Microbulbifer sp. GL-2: one gene and its partner. Each later gene encodes a partner of the first gene's protein in a complex. Links are inferred from orthologs where the notes say so. Each region holds a gene or a part of one and is shown in the gene's direction. Other genes may lie near its edges.

What was found. Proteins that work in one complex are often made in the same cells at the same time.
Region 2: the proteins of uvrB (region 1) and uvrD are in contact, whole or in part, in a crystal structure (PDB 7EGT), measured with the Thermus thermophilus proteins. The link is inferred for Microbulbifer sp. GL-2 from one-to-one orthologs. Residues at the interface, in WP_096411307.1 of Thermus thermophilus: Glu23, Leu25, Arg26, Asp27, Gly28, Glu29, Arg30, Phe31, Arg55, Glu326, Asp327, Phe328, Glu379, Ser382, Gln383, His398, Gly400, Arg401; in WP_096412145.1 of Thermus thermophilus: His654, Arg656, Phe657, Gln666, Asp668, Glu669, Lys680, Arg681, Leu682, Ser683, Lys685, Tyr686, Ala687.

What each region holds. Positions count from the first base shown.
Region 1 is NZ_AP019807.1:4,825,245-4,830,398, reverse strand. The notes cover bases 1,116-4,080. They hold uvrB (excinuclease ABC subunit UvrB), read left to right. Parts: upstream 1,116-1,577; coding sequence 1,578-3,584; downstream 3,585-4,080. Other genes in these bases: thrS (threonine--tRNA ligase), read left to right, coding at 3,919-4,080. Also shown: GL2_RS20800 (DUF2971 domain-containing protein), read right to left, coding at 1-143; GL2_RS20795 (hypothetical protein), read right to left, coding at 202-651; more of thrS, read left to right, coding at 4,081-5,154. UniProt on the Escherichia coli protein: The UvrABC repair system catalyzes the recognition and processing of DNA lesions. A damage recognition complex composed of 2 UvrA and 2 UvrB subunits scans DNA for abnormalities.
Region 2 is NZ_AP019807.1:1,598,996-1,603,406, forward strand. Bases 1,065-3,982 are described here. They hold uvrD (DNA helicase II), read left to right. Parts: upstream 1,065-1,380; coding sequence 1,381-3,585; downstream 3,586-3,982. Other genes in these bases: hexR (transcriptional regulator HexR), read right to left, coding at 1,065-1,193; GL2_RS06980 (TRAP transporter substrate-binding protein), read left to right, coding at 3,723-3,982. In the rest of the region: GL2_RS06965 (multidrug effflux MFS transporter), read right to left, coding at 1-245; more of hexR, read right to left, coding at 387-1,064; more of GL2_RS06980, read left to right, coding at 3,983-4,411. UniProt on the Escherichia coli protein: A helicase with DNA-dependent ATPase activity. Unwinds DNA duplexes with 3'-5' polarity. Translocates on single-stranded DNA with 3'-5' polarity. Initiates unwinding more efficiently from a nicked substrate than double-stranded DNA.

The sequences.
Region 1 (5,154 bases):
TCATTTTTATTGTCGAGCAGGATTTTTCGGGCATATGTGCCCTCTGTAGGGTCGTTAAGGAATCTATGATCAGTTAGCCAGAATTTGCCACTGAGTATTCCATGAAGTCCATGCACGTCCGTATAGTGATAAATTGTCTCCACGACCTATATAATCCTTGTTTTTTGGTTAAAAATTAATTCTTATTAACTAATTCTTCAATCAGTCTGATTCGCTACGCTTTGCTATTTTTGTCAATGCAAGATAATTTTTATTTTTTCGGTTCAATAGTTGCAGATCAACTGTTATTTGATCTTTATTGATATTTAAAGCTACCGCTGTATGGTTTTTCCTTGACTGGATAAATTTTTCCTTATTCCAAAAGCATACAGCGTTTATTTTGTCGGGTTCCTCTAAAGAGCTAACCGCGATTTTAAACTCTAAAGTTGCCCGCTTAACCCTAATTTTACACTGGCGGTTTGTTGATTCACCTACCGTAACTAGAACACCTTCTTCAGTGTCTTCAGCTTTCAAAACCTTGAGTCGATGTGGCTCAATCTCTTCCAGGTTATCTACCGTTGGGTAGATTTCATTTCCCTTCATTACATCCTGGCATCCAGATAAAGCTACCAAGCAAGCGCCAACCTTCAAAAGCCCCTTAAAAATTCGCATAACCAGGTCCCTTTGATTTTGTGTGATCAATAATTGTGCAGGAAAAATGACCGCCGGTCACTCCTCCCCACGCCTGCCGATTTTTGGCGTTCTTTTGGTCAGTGAAACAGAGAATAGGGCGGGGCGGTGAGTTGGCGCGGGCTCCAGAGGCAAGCCAGATTTCATAAATTGAAAGCTTTTGAAGTGTTGCGAAGTTTTCTTTCGTTGCTCAAGAGGCGCTTTCAAGACAACCCAGGCCAGAGAACCCCCGCATGTTTTTTAACCAGATATAGAGGTGGCCGCTCTAAAGGCTTATTTCGCGTTGACACTTGGTTGACACTTTTGCAGACGAGGGCGGCTCACATTCAAATTGGTACTTTCGCACCCAATCGCTAGAAGCTGGCGCTTTCCTGGAGCTACAACGAAAAAAGGCGACACCCAAAAACTGGAGTCGCCTTTCTCGAACCGCTTCGCGGTGCCTTGTAACTCAATGATTTACAAGACTTTTTTGGCTCCGCCTGCTGGGCTCGAACCAGCGACAGGTTGATTAACAGTCAACTGCTCTACCAACTGAGCTAAGGCGGAATTTAATCTAATTTATAGAGCGCAAATTAAGCTGCGCTTTGAAATTTGGCTCCGCCTGCTGGGCTCGAACCAGCGACCCAATGATTAACAGTCATTTGCTCTACCAACTGAGCTAAGGCGGAATATCTCAGCGGCTATGCCGTTCAGATGGCGCGTATATTATAGAGCAGTTTTGGGCAGGTCAACTCTTTTTTTCGGTTTAACTAATTGATTTGTCAGGAAATTATTTGTTCGATTTGTGCGCAAAAAGATATCGGATAACAAAGGGTGAGAGGAGATGTGATAGGCCTTTCGGGTTTGTCGGCTCCATGAGGAGGGCCTACAATCGCATTCTATTTTCGGATTGATGCTTGGGTGAGTGTATGGAGTCGCGTCCGTTCAAGGTGGAGAGTAACTATAGCCCGGCTGGTGACCAGCCGGCGGCGATTGAGCGGCTAGCCGAAGGGATTGATGATGGCCTCAGTCACCAGACGCTGCTCGGGGTAACCGGCTCAGGTAAGACCTTCACTATGGCCAATATTGTTGAGCGCTTGCAGCGCCCAGCTATAGTGATGGCGCATAACAAGACCCTGGCAGCTCAGCTGTATGGTGAGTTCAGGGAGTTCTTTCCCAAGAATGCTGTCGAGTATTTTGTCTCCTATTACGATTACTATCAGCCGGAAGCCTATGTTCCCTCATCGGACACCTTTATTGAGAAGGATGCATCCGTAAATGAGCACATCGAGCAAATGCGTCTTTCCGCTACTAAGGCACTGATTGAGCGACGCGACGTGATTGTGGTTGCCACGGTATCGGCTATTTATGGTTTGGGCGATCCGGATAAGTACTTAAAGATGGTGCTTCATCTGGATCGTGGTGATCTGGTAGATCAGCGTACAATCCTGCGGCGCCTGGCCGAGTTGCAATATACGCGCAACGATGCAGATTTCCGCCGCGCAACTTATCGTGTGCGTGGCGACATTATTGATATCTACCCGGCGGACTCCGATATGGAGGCGGTGCGTCTTTCCTTGTTTGATGAGGAAATTGAGGAGATTACGCTGTTCGACCCCCTCACTGGCGAGCAGCTTAAAAAGGTGCCTCGGGTCACCATATTCCCCAAGTCGCACTATGTTACTCCTCGGGAAACCGTCGTCAGCGCCATCGATCAGATCAAAGAGGAATTGCGCTTAAGGCTCGAGCAATTGCGTAGCAACAACAAGCTGCTGGAAGTGCAGCGCCTTGAGCAGCGCACCCGGTACGACCTGGAGATGATGCAGGAGCTGGGTTACTGCAATGGCGTTGAGAACTATTCCCGCTATTTGTCCGGGCGCGATCCTGGCCAGCCACCTCCCACATTGTTTGATTATCTGCCCCACGACTCCCTGCTGTTTATTGATGAAAGTCATGTGACTGTCCCCCAGATTGGCGGCATGTATCGGGGGGACCGCTCGCGCAAGGAGACTCTGGTTGAATACGGTTTCCGCCTGCCTTCCGCCCTGGATAACCGTCCCCTGAAGTTTGAAGAGTGGGAGCACCTGGCTCCGCAGACGGTATTTGTATCGGCGACACCGGGTCCCTATGAAGGTGAGCACGCAGGTCAAGTGGTTGAGCAGGTGGTGCGACCGACAGGTCTAGTGGATCCGGAGGTGGAAATCCGTCCGGCCCAGACCCAGGTGGATGACGCCTTGTCGGAGATTCATCGCTGCGCTGATCTCGACCAGCGCGTACTAATTACCGTGCTTACTAAACGAATGGCTGAGGACTTAACGGAATATCTGGCCGAAAATGGGGTGCGTGTACGCTACCTTCACTCGGATATCGATACTGTGGAGCGCGTTGAAATTATCCGCGACCTGCGTATCGGTGAATTTGATGTACTGGTGGGCATTAACTTGCTACGCGAAGGTCTGGATATGCCGGAGGTGGCATTGGTGGCTATCTTTGATGCCGATAAAGAGGGCTTTCTGCGCTCGGATCGCTCACTGATTCAGACAATCGGTCGCGCGGCGCGCAACCTTGAGGGGCGGGCTATCCTGTACGCGGATAAGGTGACAGGCTCTATGGGGCGTGCACTCGAGGAGACCCGCCGCCGCCGTGAGAAGCAGCTCGCCTTCAATGAAGAGCACGGCATTACCCCCAAAGGGATTCGCAAAAGTGTTGCGGATATTCTTGAGGGCGCTGTGGCGCCGGGTGTGCCGAAAAGCAAGCGTAAAGTGGCTGAAGGGAAGGGGGCGTACAAGGTTGACGCAAAACCGCTGTCCGACAAGCAGCGCTGGGCGAGAATCGGCGAGCTGGAGGAGCAGATGTACGAGCACGCTAAAAATCTTGAGTTTGAATCAGCGGCCAAGTTGCGCGATGAAATTACTCGCCTGAAAGAGGCCGAGTAAGATGTCGAGTAAGAGGTAATGGGTGTATGGCCAGCGATTTGACGGGTGTCGATCGATGACCAAAAGTCTTCAAAAAAACCACACATAAGCTCAGTAAGTTGTTGAAAACACTGAAAAGCGGTGCTAAAGTTCGCGCTCTTCGCAGCACTGGGTTCCCCCGCTGCAGAGTTTTAGACCCGTAGCTCAGTTGGTTAGAGCGCTGCCTTGACATGGCAGAGGTCAGCGGTTCAAATCCGCTCGGGTCTACCATCTTTGGACAGGATGGCTGGCCCATCCAGATCAAGTTTTTCATGCGGTCTTTGGTAGGGATCGCCACTGAGAGAAAGGACAAACAATGCCCGTTGTTACTCTCCCCGACGGTTCTCGTCGAGAATTTTCCGCCCCGGTTTCCGTGCATGATGTTGCTGCAGATATCGGTCCAGGTTTGGCCAAAGCCGCCCTTGCCGGTGTTGTGGATGGCAAAGAGGTCGATACCAGCTATATCATCGATCGCGATGTAAACCTGGCAATCATTACAGACCGCCAGCCGGAAGGCCTGGAAGTTATTCGTCATTCCACCGCACACCTGTTGGCGCAGGCTGTTAAGCAATTGTATCCGACGGCCCAGGTCACTATTGGCCCGGTGATCGACGATGGCTTCTATTACGATTTCGCCTACGAGCGCCAGTTTACGCCGGAGGATCTCGAGAAGATCGAAGAGCGGATGGAAGTGCTGGTAAAAGAAGATATTCCAGTCAGCCGCCGACTTATGCCGCGCAAAGAGGCAGTGACATACTTCCGCGAAATGGGCGAGGAGTACAAGGCTGAAATTATTGACAGCATCCCCAGCGATGAGGATATCTCCCTTTACCGTCAGGGTGACTTCGAAGATCTGTGCCGTGGCCCCCACGCACCCTCCACCGGCAGGCTAAAGGCCTTTAAGCTGACTAAAGTGGCTGGCGCCTATTGGCGCGGAGATTCCAATAACGAGATGTTGACCCGTATTTACGGGACTGCCTGGGCCAACAAGAAAGAATTGAAAGCCTACCTGCGTCGTATTGAAGAGGCAGAGAAGCGCGATCACCGTAAGCTGGCCAAGAAATTCGACCTTTTCCATATCCAGGAAGAGGCGCCCGGCATGGTGTTCTGGCATCCGAATGGCTGGACTATTTACAGCACGGTTGAGCAGTACATGCGCCGCCGCCAGCGTGAGTACGGCTATAAAGAAATTAAGACACCGCAGCTGGTGGATTTCAGCCTGTGGCGGAAGTCCGGTCACGCGGACAAGTTTGCCGACGATATGTTTACGCTCACCAGTGAAGAGCGTCAGTTCGCGATCAAGCCGATGAATTGCCCCTGCCACGTCCAGGTATTCAACCAGGGCCTGCGCAGCTATCGCGACTTGCCCCTGCGCCTGGCGGAGTTTGGCTCCTGCCACCGCAGCGAGCCCTCCGGCTCCCTGCATGGCCTGATGCGTGTGCGTGGCTTTGTACAGGATGATGGGCATATCTTCTGTAGCGAAGATCAGATCCAATCGGAAGTATCCGACTTTATGGATCTGCTGCACTCTGTATACAAAGACTTTGGCTTT
Region 2 (4,411 bases), 3.2 Mb from region 1 along the record:
ACCAGGCGTCGCCCCCAACGATCAGACAGGGGGCCTCCACACAGCTGCCCCAGGGCAAAACCGAGCAGGAAACTCGAAACCGAATACTGCACCCGCTCCACTTCGGTATCGAGTGCCGCCGCCATGGCCGGGATTGCGGGCAGGTAACTGTCGATCGAGAAGGGGGTCAGGGAAACCAGGGCCGCCAGCCAGACCACCAGCCAGCGCGGCGCCTTCTGCTCAGTGGTTAAAGCGGTCGATGTCATGCAATTGCTCTGGTACGACTTGGAGGGCGGTTCCACGACGGCGGCAGCAGTGCTATCGAGCTAAAAGCGTAGTCGCGGGGAAGTGGCCATGGTAGAAGGCCGTGAGCACATTATCCAGTGCCCACGCTGGAAGGGAGCAACTTAGTGCTTGTCTTCCCGAAGTGTGTACAAACCCTGTTTCAGTTTTAACAGGTGCTCCTGTAACTGTGGTCCTTTGCGCTGGGCTACGCCAATAGCGAGAACATCGATTACCACCAGATGGGCAATACGAGAGGATAGTGGAGTGTAGATCTCAATATCCTCCTCTACATCCACCTCCAAAGGGATGCTTGCCTGCTGTGCTACTGGTGAACCACTGGGTGCCAGGCCGATTACCAATGCACCCTGTTCTTTCGCCATTCCCATGGAGCGCAATAGCGCCTTGGTGCGTCCACTTTGTGAGATGGCAACCACTACATCGCCCGGGACCATGGACATGGCCGACATATTCTGGATGTGATGGTCGGAGTGAGCTGCGGTTGCCAGTTGCAGGCGGAAGAATTTGTGCTGGGCGTCGGCAGCAACGGCACCGGAGGCGCCAAAACCAAAAAATTCGACGCGCTTGGAGGCGGCCATGGTTGTCACTGCGGCTTCCAGTGCACGATCATCAATCCTGTCGCGCACCTTAAGTAGCGTGTCCACGGTGGAGTCGAAGACCTTGCGCTTGTACTCGGCGATAGTATCGGTTTCTGTCACCGCGATCTGCCCAAAGCTGGGACTTGAGGCCAGCTGCTGTGCCAGGTTCAACTTGAACTCCTGGAAACCGGAACAACCCACGGCGCGGCAAAAGCGTACCACTGTGGGCTCGCTCACCTGGGCTTCGGTGGCCAGGTCAACAATACGCATATGGATGATTTCATCCGGGTTAGCGAGAATATACTCCGCCACCTTGCGCTCCGATTTGCGCATGGATGACAGTTGTTCACTGATTCGTTGCGTGACTTCCGCCGGTTTCACAGGGCTACCTTCGCTATGCCAGATGGCGCAGTGTAGCCGCTGCGCCCCCCGCTGGCGAGCGGCTTTGCGTTGTTGGAGTGGGTAAAATGCTGTTTATTTACACAGGTCTTGTGCGGCAGCTCTGGTACAATCCGTGCCCATGGACGTATCTCAGATTCTAGACCCCCTCAACGACGCCCAGCGCGAAGCGGTAGCCGCGGCGCCCGGCAATCAATTGGTATTGGCCGGAGCTGGCTCGGGTAAAACCCGCGTGCTAGTACACCGCATCGCCTGGTTAATGCAGGTGGAAGGGGCTTCACCATACTCTGTTATGGCGGTGACCTTTACCAACAAGGCTGCACGCGAGATGCGCGCGCGTATTGAGGAACTACTGGGGGTGAATACCTTCGGTATGTGGGTGGGTACCTTCCACGGTCTTGCCCACCGCCTGCTTAAGGCCCATTGGCAAGAAGCCAAGTTGCCGCAGAACTTCCAGATACTGGATTCCGACGACCAATTGCGCCTGATTAAAAGAGTGCAGGCAGATCTGGGTCTGGATGATAAGAAATGGCCACCGCGGGAAACCCAGTGGTGGATCGGTGCTCAGAAAGACGAGGGCCTTCGCCCGCAATATATTAATGCCGGCGCCGATCCCTGGTTGCAGACCATGGTGCGAATCTACTTCGCCTATGAGGAGGCCTGCCAGCGCGGTGGATTGGTGGATTTTGGTGAGCTGCTGCTGCGCGCCCACGAGCTCTGGCTGAATAATGACAGCATCCTCGCTCATTATCGCAGACGCTTTCCATTTATCCTGGTGGATGAATTCCAGGATACTAACACCATTCAATACGCCTGGTTGCGCCTGCTCGCCGGTGAGCAATGCCATATCACGGCGGTCGGTGACGATGACCAGTCCATTTATGGCTGGCGCGGTGCCAAGATCGAGAATATTCAGCACTTCTCCGCAGACCTGCGCGAAGTACAGACGGTGCGCCTGGAGCAGAATTACCGTTCCACCTCCACCATTCTTAACGCCGCCAACGCGGTTATTGCTAACAACAGCGGTCGCCTGGGTAAGGAACTGTGGACTAAAGGTGAAGAAGGTGAACCTATCGCCGTCTATGCCGCCTATAACGAGCAGGATGAATCGCGTTTTATCGTTGAGCGCATCAATAACTGGGTACGCGATGGCAACCGCCGCGACAGCATTGCCATCCTCTACCGCTCCAACGCCCAATCCCGGGTGCTTGAAGAAGGGTTATTGCGCGAGCAGGTGCCCTACCGTATCTACGGCGGCCAGCGTTTCTACGAGCGTCTGGAAATCAAGAACGCCCTGTCCTACCTGCGCCTGATTACCAACCGCGATGACGACACTGCTTTTGAGAGGGTGGTCAACACCCCCACTCGTGGCATCGGTGCGCGTACGGTGGAAATGGTGCGTTCCTATGCCCGTGAGCAGGGCTGTTCCCTGTGGCAGGCAGCCAAACTGATGTTGCAACAGCGGGTGCTCGCTGCCCGTGCCGGCAATGCCCTGCAGAGCTTCCTGGATCTTATTAACCAGCTGGCTGCAAACGCCGAAGACAAAGAGCTGGATGCCATTGCCGAGGACGTGATCGAAACCAGCGGCCTGCTTGAATTCCATGGCAAAGAAAAAGGCGAGAAAGGCCAGACCCGTGTGGAAAACTTGCAGGAACTGATCACTGCTTGTCGCGCCTTCTCCGGTGTAGATATGCCCGAAGGGGAGGAAGATGAGGAAGAGATTCCCCTGCTCAATCAGTTCCTCGACAGCGCCGCCCTCGATGCCGGAGAAGGTCAGGCGGATGAGTTTGAGGATGCGGTCCAGTTAATGACTCTGCACTCTGCCAAGGGCCTGGAGTTTCCCCTGGTGTTTATGGCCGGTGTGGAGGAAAACCTGTTCCCCCACAAGATGTCCGCACAGGAGCCTGGCCGCATGGAGGAGGAGAGGCGCCTCTGCTACGTGGGGATTACCCGCGCCATGCGTAAGTTGTATATCACCTACGCGGAAAACCGCCGCCTGTTTGGCAGTGAAACCTATAACAGCCCGTCCCGCTTTATCGGCGAGATTCCGGTCAATCTGGTACACGAAGTACGCCTCAAGACCGAGATTTCCCGGCCGCTCTACCAGGCGGATTATGGCAAGGTGGGCCAGTTTTCCGATCCGGCACCGGACCTCGATGATTTACCGCCACTGGCCCTGGGTGGTCGAGTGGAGCACGCCAAGTTTGGTGAGGGCACAGTGGTGCAGTTTGAAGGGAATGGCCCGCGCACAAGGGTACAGGTGAATTTCGATGATGCCGGCAGTAAATGGTTAGTCGTGGCTATGGCAAAGTTGCAGCCCCTATAAAATTCTGTTTAGAGTAAATCGGAAATCATCTTGTAGAAATGGACCTGATCAGGCTCCGGTAATACCGGAACCATAATAAATAAAAAACAATTAGCTGAAAATCAGCACGTTAAAAGAAAAACGATAATTAAAAAACAATGAAAAAAATTAATTGGTACCCAGTTATTATATTGGGCCTTCTCGCACTACTCGTGATCACCTTTGCCGCGTTGGTAACCTCCCGCGCAGCACAGGGACCTGAAAAGCACTTCTCGGATACTGGTGATAAAGAGCTGTTTGAGTGGAAGCTGGTTACCACCTGGCCAAAAAATTTCCCCGGCCTTGGCCAGGCACCGGAGCGCTTCGCCAAAGAAGTGGAGCAGATGTCCGCTGGCCGTCTTAAAATCAAGGTCTATGGTGCTGGTGAACTGGTGCCTGCATTGGGGGTTTTCGGTACTGTTTCCGAAGGTGCGGCGCAGATGGGGCATGGTGCAGCCTATTACTGGAAAGGCAAGATTCCGGCGGCCCAATTTTTCACTGCGGTGCCTTTTGGCTTGAATGCCCAGGAAATGAACGGCTGGCTCCACCACGGCGGTGGTTTGGAGCTCTGGGAGGAAATTTATGAGCCTTTTAATCTGATACCCCTGGCCGGTGGCTCCACCGGAGTACAGATGGCGGGATGGTTTAATAAGCCGATTAACTCTGTCGAGGATTTAAAGGGCTTAAAAATGCGAATTCCCGGCCTCGGTGGTGAAGTATTAAACCGGGCCGGTGGCACCGCGGTCACTATCCCCGGTGGTGAACTTTATACCGCGCTGCAGACTGGTGTAATTGATGCGACGGAATG